DNA from 3 places in the Mesorhizobium sp. B2-6-2 genome. Region 3 is predicted to be linked to each of the others. Evidence: predicted binding sites of a transcription regulator. Region 3 holds the regulator's gene; each other region holds the start of a gene.
What was found. The regulator PhoB, encoded in region 3, activates phosphate uptake and scavenging genes when phosphate is short. The targets are predictions, from matches to a motif close to TGTCATNNANCTGTCAT.
Positions count from the first base shown of each region.

Region 1: FJ419_RS08175 (esterase-like activity of phytase family protein) is a predicted target of PhoB. The motif match lies at 8,097-8,113, and genes of this name have one in related genera.
Region 2: FJ419_RS01195 (DUF1045 domain-containing protein) is a predicted target of PhoB. The motif match lies at 4,449-4,465, and genes of this name have one in related genera.

Region 1 covers NZ_VFUG01000003.1:19,894-30,172, reverse strand. Annotated here, with positions in the region: gene FJ419_RS08210 (UvrD-helicase domain-containing protein) at 1-1,730, shown strand, start outside; gene FJ419_RS08205 (ABC transporter permease) at 1,740-2,798, opposite strand; gene FJ419_RS08200 (ATP-binding cassette domain-containing protein) at 2,795-3,586, opposite strand; gene FJ419_RS08195 (substrate-binding domain-containing protein) at 3,673-4,680, opposite strand; gene FJ419_RS08190 (sugar phosphate isomerase/epimerase) at 4,787-5,692, opposite strand; gene FJ419_RS08185 (Gfo/Idh/MocA family oxidoreductase) at 5,692-6,723, opposite strand; gene FJ419_RS08180 (LacI family DNA-binding transcriptional regulator) at 6,920-7,945, shown strand; gene FJ419_RS08175 (esterase-like activity of phytase family protein) at 8,265-9,680, shown strand; gene FJ419_RS08170 (MATE family efflux transporter) at 9,798-10,279, shown strand, end outside.
Region 2 covers NZ_VFUG01000001.1:213,655-223,933, forward strand. Annotated here, with positions in the region: gene FJ419_RS01175 (ABC transporter permease) at 1-617, shown strand, start outside; gene FJ419_RS01180 (ATP-binding cassette domain-containing protein) at 617-1,432, shown strand; gene phnN (phosphonate metabolism protein/1,5-bisphosphokinase (PRPP-forming) PhnN) at 1,717-2,343, opposite strand; gene FJ419_RS01190 (alpha-D-ribose 1-methylphosphonate 5-triphosphate diphosphatase) at 2,340-3,479, opposite strand; gene FJ419_RS01195 (DUF1045 domain-containing protein) at 3,602-4,309, opposite strand; gene iolB (5-deoxy-glucuronate isomerase) at 4,557-5,369, opposite strand; gene FJ419_RS01205 (DUF3329 domain-containing protein) at 5,774-5,986, opposite strand; gene iolE (myo-inosose-2 dehydratase) at 6,051-6,965, opposite strand; gene iolD (3D-(3,5/4)-trihydroxycyclohexane-1,2-dione acylhydrolase (decyclizing)) at 7,002-8,846, opposite strand; gene iolC (5-dehydro-2-deoxygluconokinase) at 8,879-10,279, opposite strand, start outside.
Region 3 covers NZ_VFUG01000005.1:188,603-198,881, forward strand. Annotated here, with positions in the region: gene FJ419_RS13405 (CHASE domain-containing protein) at 1-276, opposite strand, end outside; gene FJ419_RS13410 (ATP-binding cassette domain-containing protein) at 405-1,205, opposite strand; gene FJ419_RS13415 (sugar ABC transporter permease) at 1,223-2,575, opposite strand; gene xylF (D-xylose ABC transporter substrate-binding protein) at 2,725-3,765, opposite strand; gene FJ419_RS13425 (ROK family protein) at 4,034-5,278, shown strand; gene phoB (phosphate regulon transcriptional regulator PhoB) at 5,601-6,290, opposite strand; gene phoU (phosphate signaling complex protein PhoU) at 6,307-7,014, opposite strand; gene pstB (phosphate ABC transporter ATP-binding protein PstB) at 7,035-7,838, opposite strand; gene pstA (phosphate ABC transporter permease PstA) at 7,835-8,686, opposite strand; gene pstC (phosphate ABC transporter permease subunit PstC) at 8,690-9,676, opposite strand; gene pstS (phosphate ABC transporter substrate-binding protein PstS) at 9,741-10,279, opposite strand, start outside.

The sequences.
Region 1 (10,279 bases), on a different contig from region 3:
GCGGCAGGCCAATCTCCCCCCAAGTGGGGGAGATTGGAGCCAGTGCCGTAAATATTTGCTGCGTCGGCGACGACGACCAGTCGATCTATGGCTGGCGCGGCGCCGAGGTCGACAACATCCTGCGCTTCGACAAGGATTTCCCGGGCGCCACCATCATCCGGCTGGAACGCAACTATCGCTCCACCGCGCATATTTTGGGCGCCGCCTCGCACCTCATCGCCCATAATGAGGGCCGCTTCGGCAAGACGCTGTTCACCGACCGCGACGACCCCGAGGACGACAAGGTGCATGTCCACGCCGCCTGGGACTCGGAGGAAGAGGCCCGGGCCATCGGCGACGCCATCGAGGCCTATCAGCGGCAGAAGCATAATCTCAACGACATGGCGATCCTGGTGCGCGCCTCCTTCCAGATGCGCGCCTTCGAAGACCGCTTCATCACGCTGGGCTTGAACTACCGCGTCATCGGCGGCCCGCGCTTCTACGAGCGCCTGGAAATCCGCGATGCATTGGCCTTCTTCCGCGTCGTCGCCAATGGCGGCGACGACCTCGCCTTCGAGCGCATCGTCAACGTGCCGAAGCGTGGGCTCGGCGAAGCCACCATCCGCCAGATCCACGACACGGCGCGCGCCATGCGCATCCCCATGCTGGAGGCTGCCGCAACGCTCGCCGAAAGCGACGAGCTGAAGCCGAAGCCGCGCGCGGCGCTGCGCGAGGTCGCGGCCAATTTCGAGCGCTGGCAGAAGGCGCTGGAAACCACCCCGCACACCGAGCTCGCCGAGACCATCCTGGAGGAAAGCGGCTACACCGACATGTGGAAGAACGACCGTTCGGCGGAGGCGCCCGGGCGGCTGGAAAACCTCAAGGAGCTGATCCGCTCCATGGAGGAGTATGAATCGCTGCGTTCCTTCCTCGAGCACGTCGCGCTGGTGATGGAGGCCGAGCAAGGCGAATCGCAAGATGCGGTCTCGATCATGACGCTGCATTCGGCCAAGGGCCTCGAATTCGAGACCGTCTTCCTGCCTGGTTGGGAGGAAGGCCTGTTCCCGCATCAGCGCGCGCTGGACGAAGGCGGACGCTCCGGCCTCGAGGAAGAGCGCCGGCTCGCCTATGTCGGCCTGACGCGCGCCAAGAAGAACCTGCATATCTGGTTCGTCTCCAACCGCCAGATTCACGGCCTGTGGCAATCGACGATCCCGTCGCGCTTCGTCGACGAATTGCCCGAAACCCATATCGATATCGCCGACAGCGGCAACAGCTACGGCGGCTACGGCAATCCCTATGGCGGCGGCTCGTTCGCTTCCGGGCGCGGCGGCGGCCGGCAGAACCCCTACGGCGCCTCGCGCTTCGACAATATCGGCGCCAAGGACCAGGGCAGCTTCTCCAACACCTATGCGACGCCCGGCTGGCAGCGCGCGCAGGCGAACCGCACCGAGGCGACCGACCGCAACTGGGGCACCCGCTCCGGCCACCAGGTCGAGCGTATCGGCTATGGCGAAACCGACTCAGGCTACGGCGCCGGCCGCACCTCGGTGAAGGGCCGCACCATCGAGGGCGAGCTGGTCGCCAAATCCGTGGCCGACACGCCATCCGCCTTCAATGTCGGCGACCGCGTCTTCCACCAGAAATTCGGCAACGGCAACATCGCGGCCATCGACGGCAACAAGCTCACCATCGACTTCGACAAGGCCGGCCAGAAACGCGTGCTGGACGGGTTCGTCGCGCCGGTGTGACCGGCCTCCTCACCTGTACCGCGCCTGGTTCCACTTATGCCCGAGCAGCGACAGGATGATGATCAGCCCGTTGAAGAACTGCACGTAGAAGCCGCTCAGGCCCGCCGCGACCACGCCGGTCTGGATGAACGACACGGTGACCGCGCCGATCGCGCCACCCACCACGGTGCCGATGCCGCCCCAGGTCGGCGTGCCGCCGACGAACACCGAGGCCAGCACGGGCAGCAGATAGCCGTCGCCCGCCGTCGGCCACCAGGTGAAATTGATCATCACCGAGAAGGTGCCGGCGATCGCCGCGCCGATGCCGACGAAGACGAACACCTTCACCCGAACCCATTTGACGTCGATGCCCATCTGTCTTGCGCTGTCAGGATTGTCGCCGACCACTTTCACCTGCGCGCCGAAGCGATGCCGGTTGTAGAGCAGCGCCGAGAAGACGACGAAGACGATCGCCCAGAAGATCTGCACCGGGATGCCCCAGATCTGGCTGGAGAATATCTTGTACGCCGAGCTGTCGGCAAGGCCGGTCAGCGCCGTCGACCTGCCTTCGTTGATGATCTGGATCAGGCCGCGCAGCAGGAAGTTCATGCCGAGCGTGGCGATCAGCGACGACAGGCCGCCATAGACAACCAGCGAGCCGACCAGGAAGCCGAGCAGCGTGCCGGTGACGAGCGCCGCCGCGATGCCGATAAACGGATCGTAGCCGGCCTGCACGACCAGCGCGAAGACCCAGGAGGCAAAGCCCATTGTCGCGGGAAACGACAGGTCGATCTCGCCGCAGGTAACGACGAAGACCAGCGGCACGACCACGAACAGCGCCACGGGAAGCGTCGTCAACACCGAGCTGTAGAGATACCAGGTGGTGAAAACGGTCGGGTTGGCGATCATGAACACCGCCATCATGACAATGAACACCGCGAGCGTGCCGAGCGAGGCGCGATTGTCGAGGACGAAGCCGCGCAGCCAGTGATTGGACGGATGGCTCCATTCCTTGGCCGGTCCCTTGGCTATCTTGCCGCTTGCCGTTCCCAGAGGCGTTTGCAGATCGGGTTCCATCGCCTTGCTCATTGCGCTCCCTGCTCCGCGTCCTCATGCAGTCCCGGCAATCCGCCGGGGTGTGCTACGTCTTCCATGAAGTTGATGAGATCTTCTGCCGACTTGACCTCGTTGCGGTCGGCCGCGAGCGCCACCTTGCCGCGGTCGAGCACGACGAAGCGGTCGGCAATGTCGAAGACATGGTGAATGTTGTGCCCGATGAACAGGATCGACCGGCCGCTTGCCCGAACCTGGCGCACGAAATGGAAGACCTTGGCGGTCTCGGTCAGCGACAGCGCCGTCGTCGGCTCGTCGAGGATGATCAGTTCCGCCTGCTTGTAGATGGCGCGGGCGATCGCCACGCCCTGGCGCTCGCCGCCGGAAAGCTGGCCGACGATCGAGTGCGGCGTGAACACCTTCGAGGTGAAGCCGATCTCGCGCATCAGCCGGCTCGCCTCCTCGATCTCCTTGTCGACCTTCAGCCAGCCCATGAAGCTGGTCAGTTCGCGGCCCATGAAGATGTTGCGCACGATCGTCTGCTGCACGGCCAGCGCACGGTCCTGGAACACCGTCTCGATGCCGGCGTCGCGCGAGCGCGCCGCGCTCCACCCGGTGACCGGCTTGTCGCGCACCAGGATCTCGCCGCTGGTCGGCTTGACCACACCGGACAGGATCTTGATCAGCGTCGACTTGCCGGCGCCGTTGTCACCGATAAGGCCGACCACTTCGCCGCGGTCGACGCTGAGGTTGACCCCGCCCAGCGCATAGACCTGGCCGTAGGATTTCTTGATGTCGCGCAGTTCGATGATGCGTTCGCCCATGCGATCCTCGCTTGCAATGTCTGTTCGGCGGCCTCGTCGCCGGCGGTCCAGCCGGCCGGGGCAAGCCCGGCCGGCTGCCTGGGAGGTCAGCGCAACGCCTGCTTGGCGAGCTCTGAGACGATCTCGTAGTTCTGCGGCGTCACGAAGCCCGCGCCGGTGTCGACATTCATCGGCGCCAGCCCCAGCACCACCTGCTGGCAGAGGCTGAGAATCGGCAGGTAGCCCTGCAGGAACGGCTGCTGGTCGGCCGTCAGCTGCACCCAGCCGCCCTTGAAGCCCTCGACGATCTGCGGACTGGTGTCGAAGCCGAAATTGAAGATGTCGCCGGGCTTGCGGCCCGCCGCCTGCATATAGGTGGCGACATTGCCGAGCATCTGGCCGCCGGGATAGCCGACCGCCTTGACGTCGGGGTGGTTGAGCAGCGCCGCGGTGATCACCGGAATGGCGAGGTTGGGATCGGACGCCCATTCTCCGCTCGGCGGCGAGGAGAGCTGGATCACCTCGACGCCGGCCTCCTTCAGCGCCGCCACGGTGCCGCGCTCGCGTGCCCCGCGGCTTTCATTCTCGAACGGACCGATCATGATCGCCTTGTCGCCGGACTTGAGCTTGCCCAGCTTGAACGCCTCGACGCCCAGCGCGCGGCCCTGCTGCTCCTGCTGCGCGCCGACATAGCCGCCGCCGAACGCCGCCACCACCTTCGGCACCGGCACGTTCTGGTACATCATCTTGATGCCGTCCTTATGCGCCTGCTCGGCCAAAGGCATGATCGCGGCGTCGCCCGGATGGCCCATCATGGCGATGCCCTGCGGCTTGACCGCGACCGCCTCGCGCAATTGCTGCACCATCTTCTCGACGTCCCACTGCGAGAAGATGTAGTCGACCTTCGGCCCGAGATCGGCCGCCGCCTGCTTGGCGCCATTATAGACGATGGTGCCGAAGGCGTCGCCCTCGGCGCCGCCGACGAAGAAGCGGATGTGTACGTCCTTGCACCATTGCGCGTCGAGCGCGTGCGCCGGCAAGGCAGAGATCGAGGCGCAGAGCGCCGTGGCAGCCGCCACGACGGTCGAGCGCAGAACAGTCCTTCTGGTCGTCATGCACGTTCCTCCCTTTTTAGACCCCTCCCGATGGAGGGTTTCGAATTGTCTGCGTCCTCGGTCGGCCGGCTCCTCCCGCCGGCCAATCCTCACATCGAATCTGGCCTCAAGCCGGATTGGGCAGGTAGCTGTTCCCTCCCCGGCATTGCTTCAGATAGTCGAGCGCGCGCACCTGTCCGGTGATCTCGAGGTCGCCGCGATAGACCGGATCGTGCCAGCCCTCGATGTCGATGGCGCCCTTGTAGCCGGCCAGCCGCAACTCGCTGATCACCCGCGTCCAGTCGCTGTCGCCGAAGCCCGGCGTGCGCATCTGCACGAAAGGCAGTCGGCCGAACACGCCATGCTCGCGGATGACGTCCCAGCGCACCGTCGCGTCCTTGCCGTGGACGTGGAAGATGCGCGACGCCCATTTGCGGATCTGCGGGATTGGGTCGATGAGATAAACGAGCTGATGGCAAGGCTCCCATTCCAGCCCGAGATTGTCGTCTGGCAACTCGTTGAACATCAGCTCCCAGGCGTCCGGGTTATGCGCGATATTCCAGTCGCCGCTCGCCCAGTTGCCGTCCATCGCGCAATTCTCGAAAGCGATGCGCACGCCCTTGTCGGCGGCACGCTTAGCCAGCGGCCCCCACACCTCGCGGAAGCGCGGCAGGCTGTCGGTCAGCTTCTTGCCGCGGATGCGGCCGGTGAAGCCGCTGACCGTCGAAGCGCCGAACAGATGCGCATTGTCGATCACCGTCTCCCAGGCCGCCAGCACACCGCGATCGACCTCTCCATTCTCGAGCGGATTGCCGAACACCCCGATCGAGGACACGGTCACATCGGCGTCGCCGATCGCCTCGCGGATCTCGCCCGCCAGGCGCTTCAGGTCCTTGCCGCCCAGCGTCTGCCAGAAGAAAGGCTGGATGCTCTCGAACCCGAGCGGCAGGATCTGCCTGATATAGGCCGCCGGATCGTCGAGATTGGCCCGCACCATGGTGCCGATCCTGATATCGAGAAGCGGGTTTGCCATTACTGTGCTTCCTTGGCGATTGTCACGCGCCGCCCGCTCTCCGCGCTCTCGATGGCGCCGAAGACCATGGCCAGGCTTTTGATGTTGTCGGCGCCGCGCGTCTCCGGCTCGATGCCGGTCTCGACCGCGTGCATGAAATCCCGGATGATGCCGAGATGGCCGTCGACACGGTCGGCGGGATCGAGCGGCGGCACTTCGATGGGCTGGGTCTTGTCGATGATCCCGTCGCGGCCGGACGCAACCACCTCCGCCTTCAGCGCGTCATGGCCGTCCCACAAGAGGCTGCCGCGCTCGGCGACGATGCGCCAGCTTCCCTCCCAGCTCGTGCGGCAACCGTCGGCGCACCAAGAGCCGGCATAGGTGAGGATCTTGCCGCCACCGAGGTCGAAGACGGCGCTGGCCGACGACCCCTGCCGATACCAGGAATTCACGGGTTCCCATTCCTGGCAGTAGACACTGGCCGGCTCGCCGGCGACCATGTAACGCGCGGCATCGAACGTGTGGATCGCCATGTCGAGCAGGAGCACATGGGCCATCTCCTCGCGAAAACCGCCGAAATGCGGTGCGACGAAGAAGTCGGCGTGGATGCTGGTCGGCTTGCCGATGACGCCGGAGTCCAGAAAGCGCCTGATGCGCCTGACATTGGCGACATAGCGGCGGTTCTGGACGACGGCGTGGATGCGCCCCGCGCGGCGCGCTGCCTCGACGATGGCGCGCGCATTGTCCGGGCTGTCGGCCAGCGGCTTCTCGGTGAGCAGATGGCAATTGTGCGCGAAGGCCGAAAGCGCGACCTCGCGGCGCGCGGCGGGAACCACGACGTCGAACACGGCATCCGGCTTGGTCTGGTCGAGGACGGCGTCAAGGTCGGTGCCGATGATGGCGTTGGACAGCGCGTATTCGCGCGCCCTCGCCTGGGCCCGCTCGACGTCGAGGTCGACGAGGCCGACAATGGCGAGCCCGTCGATCTGCTTCACGGCATCGAGCCAGTGCTTGCTCATCGCTCCGCACCCGGCCAGGACGACCTTCATCATCCAGCGTTCCTCCTCCGCCGGTCCCTCCAGACCGGATGTCACGGCGTCCACGGCGTCACCGTAAACGTTTTTCCGTAAACGTTTACGAGAACACACCCGATGGCGTAGAATGTCAACCGGCTGCCTGCAAAAATCGTCCCGAAGCCTTGGCCTGAGCGGCAGCCGGTGCTAGCCAAGGCAGGGGGAGAATCCGTCCTTGGCGTCCAGCATCCACGATCTCGCGCGTCACCTGAACATCTCGATCGGCACGGTGTCGCGCGCGCTGAACGGCCGGGCCGACGTCAATGCCGACACACGCCAGCGTGTGCTCGAAGCGGCCAGGAAGCTGAACTATTCGCCCAATCAGTCAGGCCGCAGCCTGCGCCAGGGCGCCACCCGTTCCATCGCCTTCATGCTGCAGCCGCATCCCGGCGACCAGCAATATGGCGAGCCGTTCTTCATCCCATTCCTGACCGGCCTGCAGGCGCGGCTCGCCGAGCATGACCTAGATCTGATGGTCGTCATGGGTGAGCCGGGCCAATATCAGCAGGAGCGGTTGCGCCGCGTGGTCGAGACGCGCCGGGCCGACGCGGTCGTGTTGGCCAATACGCGAAGGGAAGACGATCGGATCGACTATCTCAGCAAGGCCGGCTTTCCCTTCGCCACGCTTGGCCGAAGTCAGTCCGGCGGCGACACGTATCCGTCACTCGATATCGATTTCGAGAGGGCGGGTGATGAAGCCGTCGACCGGCTGGTCGCGCGCGGCCACCGCCGCATTGCCGCCATCCGCCCTTCGCTTGATCTCAACTTCGGCTATCTGTTCCTCGACGGCTACCGCAAGGCGCTGAAGCGGCACGGTATCGAGGTCGACCCCGATCTGATCGCCGACGGCTTCATCAACGAGACCGGCGGCTACCAGGTGACGCCGCAAGTAATGCGCTCCAAAAACCCGCCGACGGCGATCATCTTCAACAATGACGCGATGGCGCTCGGCGGCTGCAAGGCGCTGGCCGAGATGGGTATCAAGCCGGGCCATGACATGGCCGTGATCGTCATCGTAGACACGCCGCTCTGCCGCTACTTCTCGCCGACGCTGACCGCCTTCCGTCCGTCGCTGGAGCCCATGGGCCGGCGGCTGGCCGAGATGCTGCTCGCCTCGCTTCCCGCCTTCGCCGGTCCCGAAGGCACGCGCATCATCCACGAGGTTTGGCCGCTGGAGCTGATCGCAAGAGAGAGCGATTGACGGGCTTCTCCTTCTCCCCTTGTGGGTGTCGCCGAAGGCGACTGATGAGGGGTGCTCCAGAAGACACCAGCCTCTCACTCCGCTGGAACACCCCTCATCCGTCTCGGCGCTACGCGCCGATCCACCTTCTCCCACAAGGGGAGAAGGAAACTGTCATGCAACCATCACGTTCACGTCCTAGACCGCTCGACGGGAACCGGCTCGCCGCATCGCCGATGCGCGTTCCTTCCAGGCCGCTCTGCTCGTCAAGAAGGGGATATCGATGAAACATCTCAACCGAACCGTCGCGCTCGGCGCGGCACTTGCCCTGTTTACCGCCATGACGCCGGCGCTCGCCGACGGCGTCGCTTACGTCAACAAGGGGCTCGTCGGCATCGGCCGCATCCCGGCCAACCAGAAGGACAAGTTCGGCGAGACCTTCGGTTCAGGTTCCGGCATGGCGATCGACACCAAATCCTGGACGCGTGAAGGGGCCACCTACAAGGGTTCGCTCTGGCTGCTGCCGGACCGCGGCTACAATGTCGTCGGCACCACTGACTATCGCCCGCGCCTCAACACCGTCTCGATCGAACTGGCCCCGACCGCTCCTGGCGCGGCGCCCGCCGCCGGACAGGAACAGTCGGGCGTCAAAGCGACGCTCGCCGACACGATGCTTCTGACCGACGACAAGGGCGCCGACGCCACCGGCCTCGATCCGTCGAACGGCGAGCGCGCCGCCGCCGGCGACATGCCGATCCTGCCCGAAGCCAATGGCAAGCTGGCGCTCGATGACGAAGCGATCGTGCGCCTGCCGGACGGCACGATGTTCATCTCCGACGAATATGGTCCCAACATCTACCGCTTCTCGGCCGAAGGCCGTCTGATGTCGGCGACCCAACCGCCCGCGGCGCTGGTGCCGATGCGCCACGGCAAGCCGAACTTCGCGTCCGACAACCCGGGCCCGGGCGCTGCCGAGCCCGATCCGAAGGATCCCGAAACCGGCCGCCAGAACAACCAGGGCCTCGAAGGCATGTCGATGACGCCGGACGGCAGGTTCCTGATCGCCGTGCTGCAGTCGGCGCCCCGCCAGGACGGCGGCGATTCCGGCTCGACCCGCCAGAACACCCGCGCGCTGGTTTACGACGCTTCCGATCTCGCCCACCTCAAGCTGGCGCATGAATATGTCGTGCCGCTGCCGGTGTTCAAGGATGCCAAGGGCAAGACCAAGGTGGCCGCGCAGAGCGAGATCGTCGCGCTCTCCGACAAGAGCTTTCTGATGCTGGCGCGCGACTCAGGCAACGGCCAGGGCGTCAAGGGCGACGAGTCGCTCTACCGCAAAATCGAGATCGTCGACCTCTCCGCCGCCACCGATATCGCCAACGGCCCGTTCGACGCCGCCGACAAGCCGGTCGCGCCGAAGGGCATGCTCGATGCGTCGGTGACGCCGGCGAAGCTGACGCCGTTTATCGACATCAACGACAAGGGCGAGCTCGGCCGTTTCGGCCTGCACAATGGCGCGCCGAACGACAAGGACAACCTCTCGGAGAAGTGGGAGGCGATGTCGCTGGTGCCGGTGCTCGATCCGAAGCTGCCCGACGACTATTTCCTGTTCGTCGCCAACGACAACGACTTTCTCACCCAGGACGGCTTCCAGGTCGGCGCTGCGTACAAAGCCGAGGACGGCGCCGATGTCGACACCACCTTCCTGGTCTATCAGGTCACCCTGCCCGGCCTTTCTGGAAACACCACTCAGTAATGGGATAGGATCGGCTGCCGCGGCAGCCGACCCTCTTCTGAAGGGATGCATGAACATCAGGCCTGCGATAGCATCGCGGGCCTGATTTAGTTTCGGCCCCCCACCATGGGTAACAACATGGATGACAAACAGCCAACCCGCCGGCGGACCGGCGACCTGACCAGCGGCCCCATTCCGCGCACGCTGCTGCTGTTCGCGCTGCCGGTGCTGGGCTCCAACGTGTTGCAGTCGCTCAACGGCTCGATCAATGCGGTCTGGGTCGGCCGCTTCCTCGGCGAGGCGGCGCTGACGGCGACCTCCAACGCCAATCTGGTGCTGTTCCTCATCCTCGGCACCGTCTTCGGCATCGGCATGGCGGCGACCATCCTGGTGGCGCAATCGGTCGGCGCCCACGACCTGCCCGAGGCGAAGCGCATCGTCGGCACCAGCGCCACCTTCTTCTTTCTCGTCTCGGTGGTGTTCGCCGTCTGCGGCTGGATCTGGGTCGACGCTATCCTGACCGGGCTCGGCACGCCGGCCGATGCCTTGCCTTTGGCGCGCGCCTATTTGCGCATCATCTTCGTCGCCGTGCCGATGATGAACCTTTTATCCTTCGTCAT
Region 2 (10,279 bases), on a different contig from region 3:
CCTGGCTGCGGGCGTCCGGTTACAAATCGGGCGAGTATTTCACCCGCGCCTATGTCTTCGTCTTCCGCGGCTCGCCCCTGCTGGTGCAGCTCTATCTGGTCTATTTCGGGCTCTCCCAGTTCGACTTCGTGCGCCACAGCCCGATCCTGTGGCCGATCCTGCGCGATCCGATGTACTGCACCATCGTCGCCATGGCCCTGAACACGGCCGCCTATGAGAGCGAGATTTTCCGCGGCGCGCTGCGGGCGGTGCCTGTCGGCCAGATCGAGGCGGCCAAGGCGTTCGGCATGTCGGCCTTCACCCGCTTCCGCCTCGTCACGCTGCCGATCGCGCTGCGGCTCGCTTTGCCGGCTTATTCGACCGAAATCATCCTCATGACCAAGGCCACCGCGCTGGCGTCCGTAGTCACCATCATGGAGATGATGGGAACGGCGCAGAAGATCCAGCATGACACGTTCCGGCCGATCGAGGTGCTGACCTGCGCCGGCGTGATCTACCTGCTTCTCAACCTGTCGATCGCCCGGCTGTTCGCCTGGGTCGAGCACCGGCTTTCGCCGCATCTGCGTGCCCCGCCCGAGCAGGGCCAGCAAGTCAAACCCGTACCGGAGGTGTTGTGATGTCGGCAAATGTCGCCGCTGCCGCGAAAGCCGCGCCGTCCTCCGACGAGACGCCCGCCATCAGCGTCAAGGATCTGCGCAAGTGCTTCGGCGATCACGAGGTGCTCAAGGGCATTTCGCTCGAAGCCCACAAGGGCGACGTCATCTCGATTCTCGGCTCCTCCGGGTCCGGCAAGAGCACGATGCTGCGCTGTATCAATCTCCTGGAGACCCCCGATTCCGGCGAAGTGCGGGTCGACGGCGAGCTCATCCAGATGAAGCGGGGTCGCGACGGCCATCAAATGCCCGCCGACATCCGCCAGGTGGAGCGGATCCGCGCCAACCTCGCCATGGTTTTCCAGAGCTTCAATCTGTGGTCGCACATGACCGTGCTGGAAAACCTCGTCGCCGCGCCGACGCATGTGCTGAAGCGGCCGCGCGCCGAGTGCCTGGAGCAGGCCGAGGCATTGCTGAAGCGCGTCGGCATATGGGAGCGCCGCAACTACTATCCGCCGCATATGTCCGGCGGCCAGCAGCAGCGCGCCGCGATCGCCCGCGCCCTGGCGATGAACCCCAAGGTGATGCTGTTCGACGAGCCGACATCCGCGCTCGATCCGGAACTGGTCGGCGAGGTGCTGCGCGTCATGCGCTCGCTCGCCGAAGAAGGACGCACCATGCTGGTCGTCACGCATGAGATGGGTTTTGCCCGCGATGTGTCGAGCAAGGTGATGTTCCTGCACAAGGGGGAGGTGGACTCGGCCGGCGAACCGAAGGAGATGTTCGCCAGGCCGCCGACGCCGCAGTTCAAGCAGTTCATCGCCAACTTCAATAAGTGAAGCGCTGCGTTTCACCTTCTCCCCTTGTGGGGTGAGAAGCGGTCCGCGCTAGCGGACGAAAAGCCAATTGCTTGGCTTTTCGAGCTTCGAACGCCCTGAGCCTGCGAAGGGCCGGCCGTGGCCGCGAAGCGGCCGGATGAGGGGTGCTGGACGGAGCGAGGCGCTGAAGAATAGGATGCTTCAAGCGCCCATTTCTTCCTCGGAGCGATCCTTCCAACACCCCTCATCCGTCTCGGCGCTTCGCGCCGATCCACCTTCTCCCACAGGGGGAGAAGGGGAAGGCCTTAGATCATGTCCGACAGATCCGAGAACGCCATCGCCTTGCGCAGCACCTCGGCGAAGCGTTCGCCGGCTATTTCCTTGGCGCCGCTGTTGTCGATCGAGGTCACATCCTGTCCCGTCAGCTTGACGCTCGTGCTGCGCGCAAGGCGGGCGAGCACCTCGCCGCGCGATTCACGGCCGCGCGCCGCCAGCCGCTCGGCAAGGATTTCCGGCGTGGCGGTGATCTCGACCACGGCCAGGTTGGCATAGCGCTCGCGCAGCGCCGGGATGACCGCGCGGGAGACATTCGCCACGGCTACATGACCATTGGCGACCGCCCAGTCGACATCGGCTGGCAGGCCATAGCGCAGGCCGTGCGCGTCCCAGCACAGCGAGAACGCGCCGTCGGCCTCCGCCTCGGCAAAAGCGGCGTCGGCCAGCGTGTCGTGGTCCTCGCTTGCCGCATCGCTTGGCCGGGTGATGACGCGGCGCACAAATTCCAGCCGCGTCTCGCCGGCAAAGCGATGCTTGGCGTAGCCGATCACCGTATCCTTGCCGGCGCCGCTCGGGCCGACCACCGCGACGAAGACGCCGTTGCGGATCGGCAGGCTGTCGGCCAGCTCGCGCTCGATGAGGGCCGAGACCATCATGCGACTCGGCTGCCCAGGCGCCAAACGGTACGCACGACTGGCACATGGTCGTCCACGCGTACCCGCACAAGGTCGGCCCGGCGGCCGGGCTCGATGACGCCGCGGTCGGCAAGGCCGATCGCTTCGGCCGGGTTCTTCGAGACCATCGCGACCGCCTGCGGCAGCGAGATGCCCTCGACGACATCGCCGAGGAAGAAGGCCGACTGGATCAGGCTGAAGGGAATGTAGTCGGACGACAGGATGTCGAGCAGGCCGTCGGCGGCGAGCGTGCGCGCCGAGACATTGCCGGAATGTGAGGCGCCGCGCATGACGTTCGGCGCGCCCATCAGCACACCGAGGCCTGCGGCTTTCGAGGCCTTGGCCGCCTCTTCCGTCGTCGGGAACTCGGCGACGCGCACGCCCTGCTCGATCGCTTCGTCGACATGGCCGGCGGTCGCGTCGTCATGGCTCGCCAGCACGATGCCGCGCTCCTGGCAGGCGGCCGAGATGAAGACGCGGTTCGGACCGGAATTGCGGGCCGATTCGGCCATTCGCTTCTCGCAGAATTTCTGGAAGTCGCGGTCCGTCAACTTCAGCTTGCGCTGATAGTAGTAGGCATAGGTCTCGAGGTTGACGAACTGGCGCTGTCCGGGCGCGTGATCCATCAGCGAGGCGAGCTTAACCCGCTCGTCTGTCTCGAAATTGGCGAAAGCCTCGAGGCAGTCCGGCGCCGAGACCTCGCAGCGCAGATGGATGAAATGGTCGGCCCTGAGCCGATCCTGGCGCACGCTGTCCTCGATCGCGTCGGCCAGCTTGCGAACGTCGTCGGATTTCAGGTCGGCATCCTCGTCCATGCCGACGCGCAAGGCGTCGAGCACCGTGGTGATGCCGGCGGTCGCCACCTGGGCGTCATGGGCAAGCACGGCGGCGATCGGGTTCCAGCGCACTTTCGGGCGCGGCGCATAATGGCCCTCGAGGTGATCGGTGTGCAGCTCGACAAGGCCCGGGATGATGTAATCGCCGCCCATGTCCTCGCCGGCGCGAACGGCACCGGGCTCGACGGCGGCAATCACGCCGTCGCGCAACAACAGCGAGCCCTCGACGATTTCGTCTGGAAGCACGATGCGGGCATTGGTGAGAACGGTTTCGGCGGTCATCTCGGGCGGTCCTATCTCAAGCAGTCGTTTCAGAGCAATTCCAGGAAAAGTGCTTTGCGGTTTTCCGTCCGGAATTGCGTAAACAAAAAGATAGGGCGGTTCAGCGTTTCCGCTGATCCGTCCTATGCGGTCTTGCGGGCAGGCCTGCGGCCAAGCGCATGATGGGAAAGCACCATGAACGGGGCGCCGGGCTCGCTTTCGACGAACAATGTCAGTGCATCCACCGGCACCGGCTGCCGCAGCACGTCGGCGAACAGGCCGTCGATCGCTGCACGAAGACGTGGGCTTTCCTGTGGCCCGACCCGTCCGGAAAGCGTCATGTGGAAGCGGAACGTGTCGAAGACGTAAGGATAACCCCATTGGCAGAGGTTGCGGAACTCGTCCGGCTTCAGCGCATCGGGGCTGCGGCGCTCGATCTCGACCTCGGTCAGCGGCGCGCGGAACGGATCGAAGGCGCGCACCACCTCGCCGGCGAAATCGTTGAGCGGCGCAAACTGCATTTCCGGCACCAGCGCGAAAAAGCCGTCGATCTGGCCGACGACGAGACGCGGGATGGTCACAGGCGGCGTCGCCTCGGCGAAAGCGTCGAGCGCGGCGCGCAGCGAAGCTTCCGTCTCGTTCGGCGCCAGCCGGAACGGGGCTTTCAGCGTCGCATGGAATCCGTAGCGCCGGGCGGAGGCAGTATGGAAAGCGACTTCCGCGGCCGACAGATCGCCCACGGCCTCGACCGGCCGCGTCGCCGCGCCAAACGGGTCGCGGCCCAGCCAGTTGGCGGCAATGCGCGCCAGCTTCTCGTCCTGCCCCGGGGTGTAGTAGATCGCGTAGCGCATGGGCGTTCCTCGTCAAGCGCGCTGCGCGCCCCAAAGGAATATGCGACGCGCTTCAAGTCATTGTCTTGGCAAGTCGTGGCCCAAAACGCCGGAGCGCTTGCGGCGACATGCACCGGAACCGCTGCCATAGGTGATTTCCATGACGGATTGACGAAGCTTTCGTGGGTTTTCGAAGGCAAGTCCAGCACGGAGCTCGTTAGCCGACGATTTTTCAGGGGCTGGACCAACGGCTTTGCCGGCGTGCCGATCAGGCCTTCATCAGCCACTCATGCTCGGCCGCGTTGTGGAATTTCCATGTCCGCTTCGGTCCGGCCATGACGTTCAGGTAATAAAGGTCGTAGCCGTGGCAGGCGGCGCAGGGATGATAGCCCTTGGGCACCAGCACGACATCGCCGTCCTCGATCGCCATCGCCTCGTCCAGCTCGCGCACGCCGTTGCGGTCGGCATCGGTGTAGACGCGTTGGAAGGCAAAGCCCTGCGGCGGGTTGAGGCGGTGATAGTAGGTCTCCTCGAGATAGGATTCGGCCGGCAGATTGTCCTGGTCGTGCTTGTGCGGCGGATAGCTCGACGTGTGGCCGCCGGGCGTGATCACCTCGACCACCAGCAGCGAATCCGCCGGCTTGCCCTCGGGCAGGATGTTGGTGACATAACGCGTGTTGGTGCCCTTGCCGCGCACCTCCTGGCCGAGATCGTCAGGTCCGATGACGCGCACCGGCAGGCCGCCACCGAGGCCAGGCGCCGAGCAGACGGCAAGCTCCAGCTCGGTGTCGGCGGTCACCGACCAGTCGGCGCCTTGCGGCACATAGACCGACCACGGCTTGCCTTCGAAGGGCGACATGCGCTCCCCGAGCAGGCCGAGGTCCTTGCCGCCGGCCGACGCCTCGCCCTTGCCGGTGACGAACACCAGGCAGACCTCGCGCTCGCCCGTCTTTCCGGACGCTGTCTCGCCTGGCCGTAGCCGATGCAGATCGAAACCGACATAGGTCCAGCCGGCGCTTTGCGGCGTGACGTGGGCGACGTGGCCGTGGCCCTTATCGGCCTTGACGAGCAGTTTCGACATTTTTTGGCTCTCCTAATTCCTGGGCGCCCCATTGGCGCAGCTAAGAATCCGATGGACTATCGCGAAAACCTTGGAGATTGGCCGGTTCCCTCGCAACGTCGTCATTCTAGGGCGGAGCAAGGAGCGAAGCGACGCGCGCAGACCCTAGAATCCATGCCGTTACACCTGCCGTAGAATGCAGCGGTGCAGAAAGAGGCTGTCTGGGCCGGCGTTTCGGCGCCATTGTCTGCACCGTCGCGACACGTCAAAGTCATGGCATGGATCCTAGGGTCTGCGCCGCGTCGCTGCGCTCCTTGCTCCGCCCTAGGATGACGAAGCGAGGAGCGTTTCGGCTAATCGCCAACGTATGCGATCCGCCATGCACGCAGTATCCGATCCGTAGAAGCTCTCGAGCCATGGATCACTCACTCTTTTGGTTCGACGTCGGCCTTGTTCTCCTCCGCCGGCTTATAGAGGTAGAAAAACTGCCACACCGCGTAACCGGCGAAGCCCAGCGCGATGACGCCCCAGAAGGGTGTGCCGGAGGCGAATTCGATCACCGACCAGACCAAGCAGACCGCGACGACCGCGATACGGCGCCACAGCGGCCGGAAGAAGGGATGCTCATAGTCTTTCATCGCGCCAATCCAGGATTTTGCCAAAGCGCACCAGATAGACCGGGCGCCCCGACTAATCCACCGTTCAGGCTGGAAACCCTTGTGTCTCCACCGTGTAGCCGGCGGCCGTCATCACCCGCATCAGCTCCTTGTGGCCGACTTGAGCCATCTTCAGCGGCGGGTTCTTCTTCGGATCCTGCTCGGCTTCGACGACGAACCAGCCTTCATAGCCATGATCGGCGAAACGCTGCACGATGGCGCCGAAATCGAGTGAGCCGTCGCCCGGCACGGTGAAGGCGCCGAGCGCCACGGCGTCGAGGAAGGACTGTTTCGTGCGGTCGAGCCCGTCAATCACGCCCATGCGAACATCCTTCACATGGACGTGGTTGATGCGCTTGTGGTGATTGTCAATGGCGCGCAGCACGTCGCCGCCCGCAAAGGCGAGATGGCCGGCATCGAGCAGCAGCGGAATGCCTTCGCCGGAGTTGCGCATGAAGGCGTCGAGCTCCGGCTCGGTCTCGACCACCGCCGCCATGTGGTGATGGTAGGAGAGCGGCATGCCTTGCTCGGCACACCATTCGCCGAACTCGGTGACGCGGCGGCCATAGGCCTTCATCTCGTCATCTGAAAGTTTCGGCTTGGTGGCCAGAGGCTTGGAGCGGTCGCCCTGGATGGACCGGCCGACCTCGCCATAGACGATGCAGGGCGCGTCGACCGCCTTGAACAGGTCGATCATCGGCTGGATGCGGTCCTTGTTACGGGAGATGTCCTCATCGACCAGCGTGCCGGAGAACCAGCCGCCGCAGAGTGTGACGTCGGCCTGCTTCAGGATCGGCAGCATCACCTTCGGATCGTTGGGGAAGCGGCGGCCCATCTCCATGCCGGTGAAGCCCGCCGAGCGCGACTGGCGCAAACATTCCTCCAGCGACACGTCATCGCTCAGTTCCACGAGATCGTCATTCCACCATGCGATGGGGGACATGCCCAGTTTGGCTTTCAAGGCGTCACTCCAATGTCGGTTCGTTGCGAGGCCGGCTCAGCCCTGACGGCTGCTCACGGCTTCCTCGTAGTTCTTGCGCGCGGCGTTGACCTGCGGCCGCGCCGAGACTTCCGGCACGGCGACATCCCACCAATGGCCGCCGGCCTCGGTCGAGACCAGCGGATCGGTGTCGATCACCAGCACCGTCGTCTTGTCGTTCTTTTTCGCTTTGGCCAGTCCCGTCTCCAGCTCCGCGATCGACGCTACCTTCTCGGCAACGGCACCTAGGCTTGCCGCATGCGCGGCGAAGTCGACGTCCGGCATCACCTCGTGGCGCGCGTCCTTCAAGAGATTGTTGAAGTTGGCGCCGCCGGTCGCCATCTGCAGCCGGTTGATGCAGCCATAGCCGCGATTGTCGAGCAGCACGATGGTAAGCTTCAGGCCAAGCATCACCGAGGTGGCGATCTCGGAATTGAGCATCAGATAGGAGCCGTCGCCGACCATGACGACGACCTCCTGGTCAGGCTTCGCCATCTTGACGCCGAGCCCGCCGGCGATCTCGTAGCCCATGGTCGAGAAGCCGTATTCGGCATGGTAGGAGCCCGGCGCGCCGGCCTGCCAGAGCTTGTGCAATTCGCCGGGCAGACCGCCCGCGGCATGCAGCAGCGTGACGCCCGAGCCCATGGCGCGCTGCACGGCGCCGATCACCTGCGCATCGGACGGATAGGCGGCGTTGGTCGACGTGGTCACCTTGGCGGCGGCGGTCTGCCACTCTGTCTTGCCCTTCAGCGCGTTGTCGGTCCACGCGGCCGGCGCCTTCCAGCCCTTCAGCGCGGTGGACAGCTCGGCAAGTCCTTCGGCCGCGTCGGCGACCAGCGGCAGCGCCCAATGCTTGCCGGCGTCGAAACCTTGCGTGTTCAGGCCGATGATGGTGCGGCCGGCATTCTTGAACAGCGCCCAGGAGCCGGTGGTGAAATCCTGCAGCCTGGTGCCGACGGCGAGCACGACATCGGCCTCTTCCGCCAGCCGGTTGGCGGCCGACGTGCCGGTGACGCCGACCGCCGCCATGTTGAGCGGATGGTCGTCGGGCAGCGAGGATTTGCCGCCCTGCGTCTCGCAGACCGGAACGCCGGCGCCCTGCACCAGCTTGGCGAGCTCGTCCGAAGCTTGCGAATACAGCACCCCGCCGCCGGCGATCACCAGCGGCTTCCTGGCGCCCTTCAGCGCAGCGACGGCCGCCGCCAACTCATGGCGGTCCGGGCGCGGCCGGCGCGGCGCCCAGACGCGCTCGGCGAACAGGTTTTCGGGATAATTATAGGCCTCGGCCTGCACGTCCTGGCAGAGCGAGAGCGTCACCGGGCCGCATTCGGCCGGATCGGTCAGCACCTGCATGGCGCGGTTCAGCGCCGGGATGATCTGCTCCGGCCGCGTGATGCGGTCGAAATAGCGCGATACCGGACGGAAGCAGTCATTGACGCTCGCCGTGCCGTCGGAAAAATCCTCGGCCTGCTGCAGCACCGGGTCCGGAAGGCGGTTGGCGAAGACATCGCCCGGCAAAAACAGGACGGGCAACCGGTTTACATGCGCGAGCGCCGCGGCCGTCACCATGTTCAACGCGCCGGGGCCGATCGAACTGGTCGCGGCCATGAAGCGGCGGCGGAAATTGGCCTTGCCATAGGCGATCGCGGCATGCGCCATCGCCTGCTCGTTATGGGCGCGGAAGGTCGGCAGCTCGTCGCGGACCTGGTAGAGCGCCTCGCCGATGCCGGCGACATTGCCGTGGCCGAAGATGGCCCAGACGCCGCCGAAGATCGGCACTTTTTTCCCGTCAATCTCGGTCATTTGCCGGCTGAGAAAGCGGGTCAGCGCCTGCGCCATCGTCAGGCGGATTGTCTTGCTCATGGTGTCTCCTCCGCAGTCCTTCAGCGGTCCTGTTAAGCGGCTTTGCGGCCGCGCGCGGCAAGCCATGCCTCGGTCAGCTGCTCGAAGCGCGCGGCCATGTCGGCGATCGCCTCGTCATCCGACATCCGGCCGGCCAGCCATTGTTCGGCGGCGTTGACGAAGATGGTGCGACCGACGGCAAAGCCCTTGACGATTGGCGCATTGGCGGTTGCCGCAAAGGCCGCGACCAGCTCGTCCTGCGGCGCTTCCAGCCCGAGCAGCACCACGCCACGGCACCATGGATCGTTCTTGACGATGACCTGCTCGATCTTCGCCCAGGCGCCTGCCGAAGCCTGCGGCTCAAGCTTCCACCAGTCCGGCTTTATGCCCAGCGCATAGAGTTCTTCCAGCGCGCGCGGAATGGTGGTGTCGTCGAGCTTGCCGTGCTTGCCGGCGATGATCTCGACCAGCAATTCGCGTCCCACTTTCCGCGCCGCCTCGAACAAAGCGCGCAGCTTCTGCTGCTGCTCGGTCTTTAGCGCTTCCGGGTCGTCGTCCGGGTGATAGAAGCACAGGCATTTGATGCAATGGTCGACCGGCCATTCGGTGAGCTGCGAGCCGATATCCTGCGAGAATTCGAAACGCAGCGGCCGCGATCCGGGCAGCTCAACCGGACGGCCGAGCCAGGCGAAGGGATGGCGGGCGAATTCGAACATCGCGTCGCGGCCATATTTTTCGTCGATCAGCATGCCGTAGCCGTCGCGGCCGGCGGCGACCTTTGCCGCCGCCTTGACCGTCAGCACTTTGAAGTCGGGAATGCGCGAAACGTCGGCGCCGACCTTGGCGGCAACGTCTTCGAGCTGGACGCGATGGTCGCAGGCTAAAGCCATCAGCGAGGGGATGTCGCGCCGGCGCGTCGTTGCCCAGTGGACATGGTTGATCGCCTCGTCCTTGCGCAGCGCCAGATGCTTGCTGCCGTGCTTCAAAAAGAACTGCAGCTCCTCGAAGGTCGGGTATTCCGGCGCGCACAGCAGGCGCGACACGGCGAAGGCGCCGCAGGCATTGGCCCAGGTCGCGGCGGTGGCAAAACTCTCGCCGCCCAGCCAGCCCCGCAGGAACCCGGACATGAAGGCATCGCCGGCACCCAGCACATTGTAGATCTCGATCGAAAAGCCCTTGCCGACAATTCCGTCCTCGAGATCATCGCTGATCGGGCCGTCATAGACGATGCAGCCCTTGGCGCCGCGCTTGAGCACGATGGTGGCCGAAGACAGGGCGCGGATCGTCTTCAGCGCGCTCAGGCAATCGTCGGCGCCCGAAGCAATCATGATCTCCTCCTCGGTGCCGACGATGAGATCGCAATCCGGCAGCACGGTCTTGAGCTGCGCCGAGACGCGGTCCGACTTGACGTAGCGCTCGAAGCCCTCGGCATGCCCGGCGAGGCCCCACAGATT
Region 3 (10,279 bases):
TCCGGCGAAATTGTCGTCGATGTCGAGCGCGCTGAAGAAGGCCTTGAATTCGCCGCGCGAGATGTCGCCGTTGCGGGCATCGAACAGCGCCTGCGTCGAACGCAGCAGCGACAGGTGCAGGTCGACGCGGCTCTCGATGCGGCTGAGCGCGTCGTCGGCCGTGCCCTCGAACTTGATCCGCGCCGCCTCCTGCGTCGCGAAATAGGCGAACCCTGCCATGGTCAGGCTGATCAGCGCGACGGCGACAAAGGCAACGATCGGAAAGAGCTTCTTCAAATCATGCGGCCCGTGGACGGTCGACGATCTTTATGGGCAAGTCTCGGCGCCAACACAATGGCGCGGTCAAACCATCACCGCGGCTGGCACATCACGCAGCCGTTAATTAGCCGGCTACTAGTTCGACTTCATGCCGCGATCTTCAGCGCCCCCGGGCCTGGAACGGCGCCTGGCGGGCATCTGCCGAGAATGATCATGCCGAGCACCTCGTCCTGGGTGACATCGGTCGTGCGCGCGGTGCCGACGACTTGGCCGTTCTTCATCACGCAGACCCGGTCGGCGAGCTCAAACACGTCGTGGATGTCGTGGCTGATCAGGAAGATGCCGATGCCGTCGGCCTTGAGCTGCTTGACCAGTTCGCCGACCTGCGCCGTCTCTTGCGGGCCGAGCGCCGCCGTCGGCTCGTCCATGATCAGGATACGGGCGTTGAATAGGATCGCGCGCGCGATCGCCACTGACTGCCGCTGTCCGCCCGACAGCTTGATCACCGGCTCCTTGAAGCGCTGGAAACGCGGATTGAGCCGGCCCATCACCTTGCGCGCCTCGGCCTCCATGGCGACGTCGTCGAGCGTGCCCCAACCCGTCATCAGCTCGCGGCCGAGGAAGAGATTGGCCGCGGCATCGACATTGTCGGCCAGCGCCAGCGTCTGGTAGATCGTCTCGACGCCGTATTTCTTGGCGTCGCGCGGATTGGAGATCGAAGCCTCCTCGCCATTGATGAATATCTGTCCGCTGTCGCGCTTATAGGCCCCGGACAGGATCTTGATCAGCGTCGATTTGCCGGCGCCATTGTGGCCGAGCAGCGCCATCACTTCGCCGGGGAAAAGATCGACGGATGCGTCGTCGACGGCGCGGATGCCGCCGAAGGCGATCGAAACGTTGCGCATATCGACCAGCGGAACGCCGGCGGGAGCGGATTTTTCAGCCATGGTCCTTCTCCTCTCTATCAGACGCGCTTGCGGTAGAGGGTGTCGAGCCACACCGCGACGACCAGCACGGCGCCCACGACGATGCTCTGCAGCGGTGAATCGACGCCGAGCAGCACCATGCCGGATTGCAGCGACTGCATCAGCAAAGCGCCCAGCATGGCGCCGAGCACGGTTCCGGAACCGCCTGCGAGCGACGTGCCGCCGATGACCGCCGCGGCGATGACCAGCAGTTCATCCAGCGTCCCCAGCGCGTTTGTCGAGGAGTTCTGCCTGGCCGAAGAGATCGCCGCCGCGATCGTCGCCAACACGCCCATGATCATGAACACCTTCATGGTGATCCAGCGCGTGTTGATGCCGGCAAGATTGGCGGCTTCCGGATTGCCGCCGATGGCAAAGACGTAGCGGCCGAAACGCGTGCGCTTGGTGACGAAGGTCATGATCAGGCCGACGGCGACCGCCATCAGCACCGGAATGGCGATGCCATGCGCGATGAACAGCCCGCCTTCGGGCACGGTGATGTTGTTGGCGGCGGCGTAGCGGTTCACGATGCCGACCGGCCACGGATAGGAATTGGCGAGCCACACCGCGCCCAGGATGACCGCGCAGGTGACCGTGGCAAGCAACGTCTCGGCCCAGACCGGACGCAGCGGGAAGCGGAAGCGCTTGCGCTGCACGCGGCCGTTGAAATGCATGAAGATGACCGCCAGGCAGGCGACGATGCCGACGGCCCAGCTCCATTTGGCGCCGATCGAGCCCGCCGGGCCGCCGCCCATCAACTGGAATGTGGCGTCGAGCGGCGCAACGGTCTGGCCGCTGGTGACCCACCAGGCAGCGCCCCGCCATACCAGCAATCCGCCCAGGGTAACGATAAAGGCCGGCACTTCGAGATAGGCGATGACGAAGCCCTGGAAGGCGCCGATGATGAGGCCGAGCGCCAGGCCGATCAGCAACGCCAGAACCCAGATCCAGGGATTTCCCAGTTCAAGCCCGACGAAGCGAACCAGGAAATGCGCCTGGGCAAAGCCCATGACCATGCCGATCAGCCCTTCGGCCGACCCGACCGACAGGTCGATGTTGCGCATGACGATGACCAGCACCATGCCGGAGGCCATGATCGCCACGGCCGAAGACTGAACCGACAGGTTCCAAAGATTGCGCGGCGTCAGGAACGTGCGGCTGTCGAAGTCGAGCGGATTGACGCCAAGCCGCAGGCTGGAAATCACATGCAGCCCGGTCCAGATCAGGAGCAGCGCGCCGATCATGCCCAGCATGCGGGTGTCGAGCTCGGTCGCCTTCAGGAACCGGGCCACAGTGCCGAGTTCCGACGCGCGCGCGGTGTCCGCCGGTTGGGTAGACGTCGTGTCGGTCATGATTTCCTCCCGCCGGCCTGCCCGTCTGGCGCGAATACCTAGCCAAGCCTAAAAGCTATCCGCCAAAGGCGGAAACACAAATCTTTTTGAGAAAACGCCGCGGCTTTCAGGCCGCGGCGCAGGTATTTTTGATCGAACGTCGGCAAGGCTCAGTTGCAGACCTTGACGCTGCCGGCGGGTACGCCCGCGCAGACCTCGTCCTTCTTGATCCAACCGGCGTCGATGACGACGTTGAGATTGTCCTTGGTGATCGCGATCGGCGTCAGGAACAGCGACTTGACGGTGTTGCCGCCGGGCGTCGTGAAGTCCTTGGCGCCGGCGATGTCGCCCATCTTCTTGCCGTCGGCGAGCTGCGAGGCGATCTCGGCGGCGTTCTTGCCGAGCTCGCGCGCGTCTTTCCACACCGACACGGTCTGCGTGCCGAGCGCGATGCGGTTGAGCGCCGCGTGGTCGCCGTCCTGGCCCGAGACCGGCACGGTGCCGGCCAGGCCCTGCGCCGTCAGCGCCGCGACGACGCCGCCGGCGGTGCCGTCATTGGCAGCCACGACCGCGTCGACCTTGTTGTCGTTGGCGGTCAGGAACTGCTCCATGTTCTTCTGCGCGTTGGCCGGCAGCCAGCCGTCCGTATAGGCCTCGCCGACATTCTTAATCTTGCCGCTGTCGATGGCGTCCTTCAGGACTTCCATGGAGCCCGCGAACAGGAAGTCGGCGTTGGGATCGGAGCCCGAGCCCTTGATGAAGACGTAGTTGCCTTCCGGCTTGGCCTGGAACACCCCGCGGGCCTGCATGCGCCCGACTTCCTTGTTGTCGAAGGTCAGGTAGAACACGTCCTTGTTCTCGATCAGGCGGTCGTAGCCGACGACCGGGATTCCTTCATCGAGCGCCTTCTGCACCGCCGGGCCGATTGCCGAGGCATCCTGTGCAAGGATGATCAGCGCGTTGGCGCCCTGCGAGATCAGGCTTTCGACGTCGGTCAGCTGCTTGCCCGGATTGGACTGCGCGTCGGCCGAAATATACTTGTCGCCGGCGGCCTCGATGGCGGCCTTCATCGCTGCTTCGTCGGTTTTCCAGCGCTCTTCCTGGAAATTCGACCACGACACGCCGATCACCTTGTCCTTCGCCTCGGCCACGGACGCCAGCGTCAGCGACATGGCAACGCCCGCCAGAATGGCGGCTGCAAATTTCTTCATGATATCCTCCCTGCGCCAGTGCGGCGCGACCCAGACTGGCCCGAAGGCCGGCACAGAGGCTTTTTTTCGAGCCTCAAAAAAATAGTGGTCCAGCATAACGACGCTGTCAACCGAGATTCTGATGGGTTTTGATGGGTCCATGCATTTTTTTCGGCATCCGCAATAAATAATGACATAACCCCTGGCTTCTGCCACAATCCCTAGCGTGTCAGCGACAGGCCATGGCATTATCACAAGGCCGCGATGACCGGGGAGGACATGCGAAACAATGTCGGTCGGAATCCGCCACGACGATTTGCGCCGGCGCAACCGGGCCATGGTGATTTCGGCGGTACGCCGCGCCGGTCAGCCATCACGGACCGAAATTGCCGCCACCACCGGGCTCAGCCACTCGACCATTTCGGCGATCTCCGCCGACCTGATCCAGGAGGGCATTCTCACCGAAAGCAAGGCCAGCGAGCCGGCGGCGTTGAAACGCGGCCGGCCGCAGATCGGCCTGGCGCTGAGCCCTGAAGCCGCCGCGGTGCTGACCGTGGTGTTGTCGCTGAACTTCCTGTCGGTCGCCGTGATCGATTATGCCGGCCAAGTTGTTGCCGAGGAGCAGCAGCGCCTGGACACGCTTGGCATGCCCCGCGACGAGCTGATCGGCGAATGCGTGGCGATCGTGCGGCGCCGGCTGCAGGATCCCGACCTCGACATTGGCAGCGTCGCCCGCATCGCCATGGGCATCCAGGGCATCACAGATTCGCATGCACGCGCCATGCTCTGGTCGCCGATAACGCCGCTGACCGACATTCCTTTCGCCGACATCCTCGAGAAGGAATTCGGCATCTCCGCCACCATGGAGAATGACTGCAACATGATGGCGGTGGCGCTGCAATGGCGCGACCCGGAGCGCTATCGCGACGACTTCATCGCCATCCTGTTGTCGCACGGCATCGGCATGGGTCTCGTGCTCAAGGGTGCGCTGTTCACCGGCACGCATTCCTCCGGCGGCGAGTTCGGCCACATGATTCACCGCCCGGGCGGGGCGCTTTGCCGCTGCGGCCGCCGCGGCTGCGTTGAGGCCTATGCCGGCAACTATGCGATCTGGCGCAGCGCCATGAAAATGAGCGAGGAGGCCGAGCCGGTCGACGTCGGCGACGCCGACATGCGGGCCCTTGCCGCGAAGGCGCGCGAGAGGGACGGCCCCGAACGGGAGGCTTATCGCCGGGCCGGCGAAGCGCTTGGTTTCGGTCTCGGCAGCCTGTTCGCCCTCATCGATCCGGCGCCCGTTGCCATGGTCGGCGTCAGCGCGGCCGCCTTCGACCTGATCGAGCCGGCGCTGCGCGAGGCGATCGCCCAGACCGCCGGCGGCCAGCACTCGGAATCGATCTCCTTCGACACCGAACCGAACGAGTTGCCGCTGATCCGCGAAGGCTGCGCCATGCGCGCGCTGACTTTCGTCGACCAGGAGATTTTCGCGCCGGGAGGCCAGGCGAGAGCGGGTGCCGCAGGCAAGAACGTGGCCTGAGGCAGCCTTGAAGAGGTCCGGGGACAGCAGCAGACGCTTGAAATTAGCGAAGGCCCCACAGCTTCGTCATTCCAGGGCGGAGCAGGAGCGAAGCTCCGTCGCGGAAACCCTGGAATCCATGCCGTTACCTCACGCGTCGAGCGCAGCGGTGCAAAATTCTGGACCGCCGCGGCGCGTCGACATCACGGAATGGATCCTCGGGTCTGCGCTGCGTCGCTGCGCTCCTTGCTCCGCCCGTGGATGACGAGGCACAAGCGTCTCGGCTACTCACCAGCGCGGATGTTGGAAGTGCTTGGCCCGTCAGGACTTCGGCGCCCTGGGCCTAATCTTCCCTGATCGCGTAACCCGCGCCGCGGATGGTGCGGATGACGTCCGGCATGCGGCCGTTGTTGACGGCCTTGCGCAGGCGGCCGACATGGACGTCGACGGTGCGCTCATCGATATAGATCGTCTCGCCCCAGACATTGTCGAGCAGCTGGCTGCGCGAGAACACCCGGCCGGGATGACGCATCATGAATTCGAGCAGCCGGAACTCGGTCGGGCCGAGCCTGATCTCGCTCTTCTTGCGGTAGACGCGGTGCGACTCGCGGTCGAGCACGATGTCGCCGACCTTGAGCACGCTGGACAGCACCTCCGGCTTGGCGCGGCGCAGCAGCGCTTTGACGCGCGCCATGAACTCCGGTGTCGAGAACGGCTTGACCAGATAGTCGTCGGCGCCGGTCGAAAGGCCGCGCACGCGGTCGCTTTCCTCGCCCCGCGCGGTCAGCATGATGATCGGCAGCCGCTCGGTCTCGGGCCGCATCCTGAGGCGCCGGCAGAGCTCGATGCCGGAAACCGCAGGCACCATCCAGTCGAGCACGAGCAGGTCGGGAACGTTTTCCTGAAGGCGGATTTCGGCCTCGTCGCCGCGGGTCACCACTTCGACCTGGTAACCCTCGGATTCGAGATTGTAGCGGAGCAGCACCCCAAGCGGCTCCTCGTCCTCCACCACCATGATGCGTGGCGCGATCATTGGCAGATACCCTTCGTCAGGCCGCCGGCGCCGACATTGTCGTTTCGTCCTGCTTGGGACGATTCGCGGGCAATTGCGTGCCGGTCAGCACATAATAGGCGTTCTCGGCGATGTTGGTCACATGGTCGCCGATGCGCTCGAGATTCTTGGCGCAGAACAGAAGATGCGTGCAGGCGGTGATGTTGCGCGGGTCTTCCATCATGTAGGTCAGGAGCTCGCGGAAGACGGATGTGTATTTGACGTCGATGCGCTCGTCGTCGTTGCGAAGCTTGGCCAGCGCCGTGGCGTCGCCCACCGTATATTCCTGGATCACGGCCTGGACCTGGATCAGTACCAGCTGCGCCATGGAATCGATCGAATGCGTGAGGTCTCGCGGCGCGGCGCTGACGCCGACCGAACCGACGCGCTTGGCGATGTTCTTGGCGAGATCGCCGATGCGTTCGAGGTCGCCCGCCATGCGGATCGAGCCGACCACGTTGCGCAGATCATCGGCCATCGGCTGGCGCTTGGCGATCAGCGTGATGGCGCGGTCGTCGAGCTCGCGCTGGCGCGCGTCCATGATGGCATCGTCGGAAACGACGCGCTGCGCCATGGCATTGTCGGTCTCGAGCAGGGCTCTGGTCGAAGCGCCGACCATCGAGCTGGCGAGATCGCCCATGTCGTTTATGAGCCGGCTGATCTGTCTCAGATCCTCGTCGAAGGAAGCGACGGTATGTTCGGCCATGATGATGTCCTCGTATGAGCTCAGCCGAAGCGGCCGGTGATGTAGTCCTGCGTGCGCTTTTCGCGGGGCGAGGTGAAGATCTTCTCGGTCCGGTCGAACTCCACCAGCTCGCCCAGATACATGAACGCCGTCTGCCGCGACACACGCGCCGCCTGCTGCATGTTGTGGGTGACGATGACGATCGTGTAGTCGGCCTGCAGCTCGTCGATCAGTTCCTCGATCTTGGCGGTCGACAGCGGATCGAGCGCCGAGGCCGGCTCGTCGAGCAGGATGACCTCGGGCTTCACCGCCACGGTACGGGCGATGCACAGGCGCTGCTGCTGGCCGCCCGAGAGGCTGAGGCCGCTGGCGTTGAGCTTGTCCTTGACCTCGTTCCAGAGTGCGGCGCGCTTCAGCGCCTGCTCGACGCGGCCGTCCATCTCGGCCTTGCTGATCTTCTCATAGAGCCTGACGCCGAAAGCGATGTTCTCGTAGATCGACATCGGGAACGGCGTCGGCTTCTGGAACACCATGCCGATCTTGGTCCTGAGCAGGTTGAGGTCCTGCGAGCGGTCGAGGATGTTCTTGCCGTCGAGCAGCACCTGGCCCTCGGCGCTCTGCTTCGGATAGAGCTCGTAGATGCGGTTGAGCACGCGCAGCAGCGTCGACTTCCCGCAGCCCGACGGGCCGATGAAGGCGGTCACGCTGCGCTCGGGCAGGGACAGGTTGATGTCCTTCAGCGCCTTCGACTGGCCATAGTAGAAATTGAGGTTCCTGACCTCGATCTTGGCCTTCTCGACGGTCGTATCGGCTGCGTTCAGGTCGGTGGACAACATCGGTTTCATCTGTCCTCTCTGCGTCCGGTTAGGCTGCGGGCGATGATGCTCAGCCCGAGAACCGTCAGGGTGATTATGAGTGCGCCCGTCCAGGCCAGTTGCTGCCATTCCTCGTAGGGGCTGAGAGCGAACTGGAAGATGGTTACCGGCAGGCTGGCCATCGGCGCATTGAGATTGCTCGACCAGAACTGGTTGTTGAGCGCGGTGAAGAGAAGCGGCGCCGTCTCGCCGGAGATGCGGGCGATCGCCAAAAGGATGCCGGTGACGATGCCGGAGAGCGCCGCGCGATAGGCAACCGAGCGGATCACCACCCAGCGCGGCGCTCCGATGGCGGTGCCTGCTTCGCGCAGCGCGTTGGGCACAAGGTTCAGCATGTCCTCGGTGGTGCGCACCACGACGGGGATCACCAGGATCGACAGCGCGACCGCGCCGGCGATCGCCGAGAAGTGCCCCATCGGCCGCACCATCAGCTCGTAGACGAACAGACCGATGATGATCGACGGCGCCGACAAGAGGATGTCGTTGATGAAGCGCACCACCGTCGTGAGCTTCGAGAAGCGTCCGTATTCGGCCATGTAGGTGCCGGCCAGCACGCCGATCGGCGTGCCGACGAAGATACCGATGATCGTCATGACGATGCTGCCGTAGATGGCGTTGAGCAGGCCGCCGGCATCGCCGGGCGGCGGCGTCATTTCCGTGAACACGGAGAGCGACACCCCGGAAAGTCCCTTGTAGAGCAGGGCGCCGAGGATCAGCGCCAGCCAGGCCAGCCCGATGCCCGCCGCGACGACGCACAGCGTCATCATCACGCCATTCTTGCGCTTGCGGCTTTGGTGAAGCGATTGGGCAGTCGACATCGGTCAGGCTCCCGTGCGGCTATCGATGCGCAACAGCATGTAGCGTGCGAGCGCGAGGATGATGAAGGTGATGACGAACAGGATCAGGCCGAGCGATACCAGCGAGGATGTATAGAGGTTGCCGTCAGCTTCGGTGAATTCGTTGGCGATGGTCGCCGAAATCGTCGTGCCCGGCGCAAACAGCGAGGCGCTGATGCGGTGCGCGTTGCCGATGACGAAGGTGACGGCCATCGTCTCGCCGAGCGCGCGGCCGAGGCCGAGCATGACACCGCCCATGATGCCGACGCGGGTGTAGGGGATGGTCACGCGCCGGGTCACTTCCCAGGTCGTGCAGCCGATACCGTAGGCCGATTCCTTCAGCACCGCCGGCACCGTGTCGAACACGTCCTTGGTGATCGAGGTGATGAAGGGCAGCACCATGATGGCGAGGATTAGCGACGAGGTCAGCAGGCCGATGCCGTAGGGCGGACCGGCAAACAGGCTGGAGAGCCCCGGTATGCCGTGGAAAAGACTGATGATGAAGGGCTGCACGGTCGTCTGCAGGAACGGCGCGAAGACGAACAGGCCCCAGATGCCGTAAATGATCGAGGGAATGCCGGCGAGCAGCTCGACCGCGATGCCGATCGGACGCCTGAGCGGGCGCGGGCAGAGCTCGGTCAGGAAGACGGCGATGCCGATGCCGATCGGCACGGCGATGAGAATGGCGATGGCCGAGGTGACGATGGTGCCGTAGATGGGCGCGAGCGCGCCGAAATTCTCGGTGACCGGGTTCCAGGATTCGGTGGTCAGGAAGGAGAAGCCGAACTTCGACAGCGCCTCCCACGATCCGGCGACCAGCGATATCGCGACCCCGCCGAGCAGAACGAGCACGAGCATGGCGGAAAGGCGCGTCGCCGTCCGGAAGACCATGTCGGTGACGGCGAAGCGGCGCACTGTCGCTTCCCTGGTCCGCATGGCGGACGATGTCGCGGCTTCGGAAACGGCTGTCATTTAGCCCCTCGCATTTCGAAAGAGACAGGAGGGCGCTAGAGGCGCCCTCCTCATTCAGCGGGAATTACATGCCGGAGTAGACCGGCTTGCCGTCCTTGTCGACGATGTCCTTGCCCCACATTTCCTCGACGCTCTTCACGACCTTGTCGGGCATCGGAACGTAGTCAAGCTCAGCAGCCATCTTGTCGCCCTTGGCATAGGACCAGGCGAAGAACTTGAGCGCTTCAGCCGTGGCTGCCGCATCATCGGGCTTCTGGTAGACGAGGATCCAGGTGGCGGAAGTCATCGGCCAGGATTCGGCTCCCGCCTGGTTGGCCAGGATGACGCCGTAGCCCGGCTGCGAGTTCCAGTCGGCATTGGCCGCGGCGGCCGAGAACGCCTTCGCGGTCGGCTCGACCTTCTTGCCGTCCTTGTTCACCATGTCGGTATAGGTGAGCTTGTTCTGCTTGGCATAGGCATATTCGACATAGCCGATCGCGCCGCCGGTCTGCGAGACGTTGTTGGCGACGCCTTCATTGCCCTTGGCGCCGATGCCCACCGGCCATTCGAGCGCGGTGTTGACACCGACCTTCGACTTCCAGTCGGCGCTGACGTCGGCCAGGT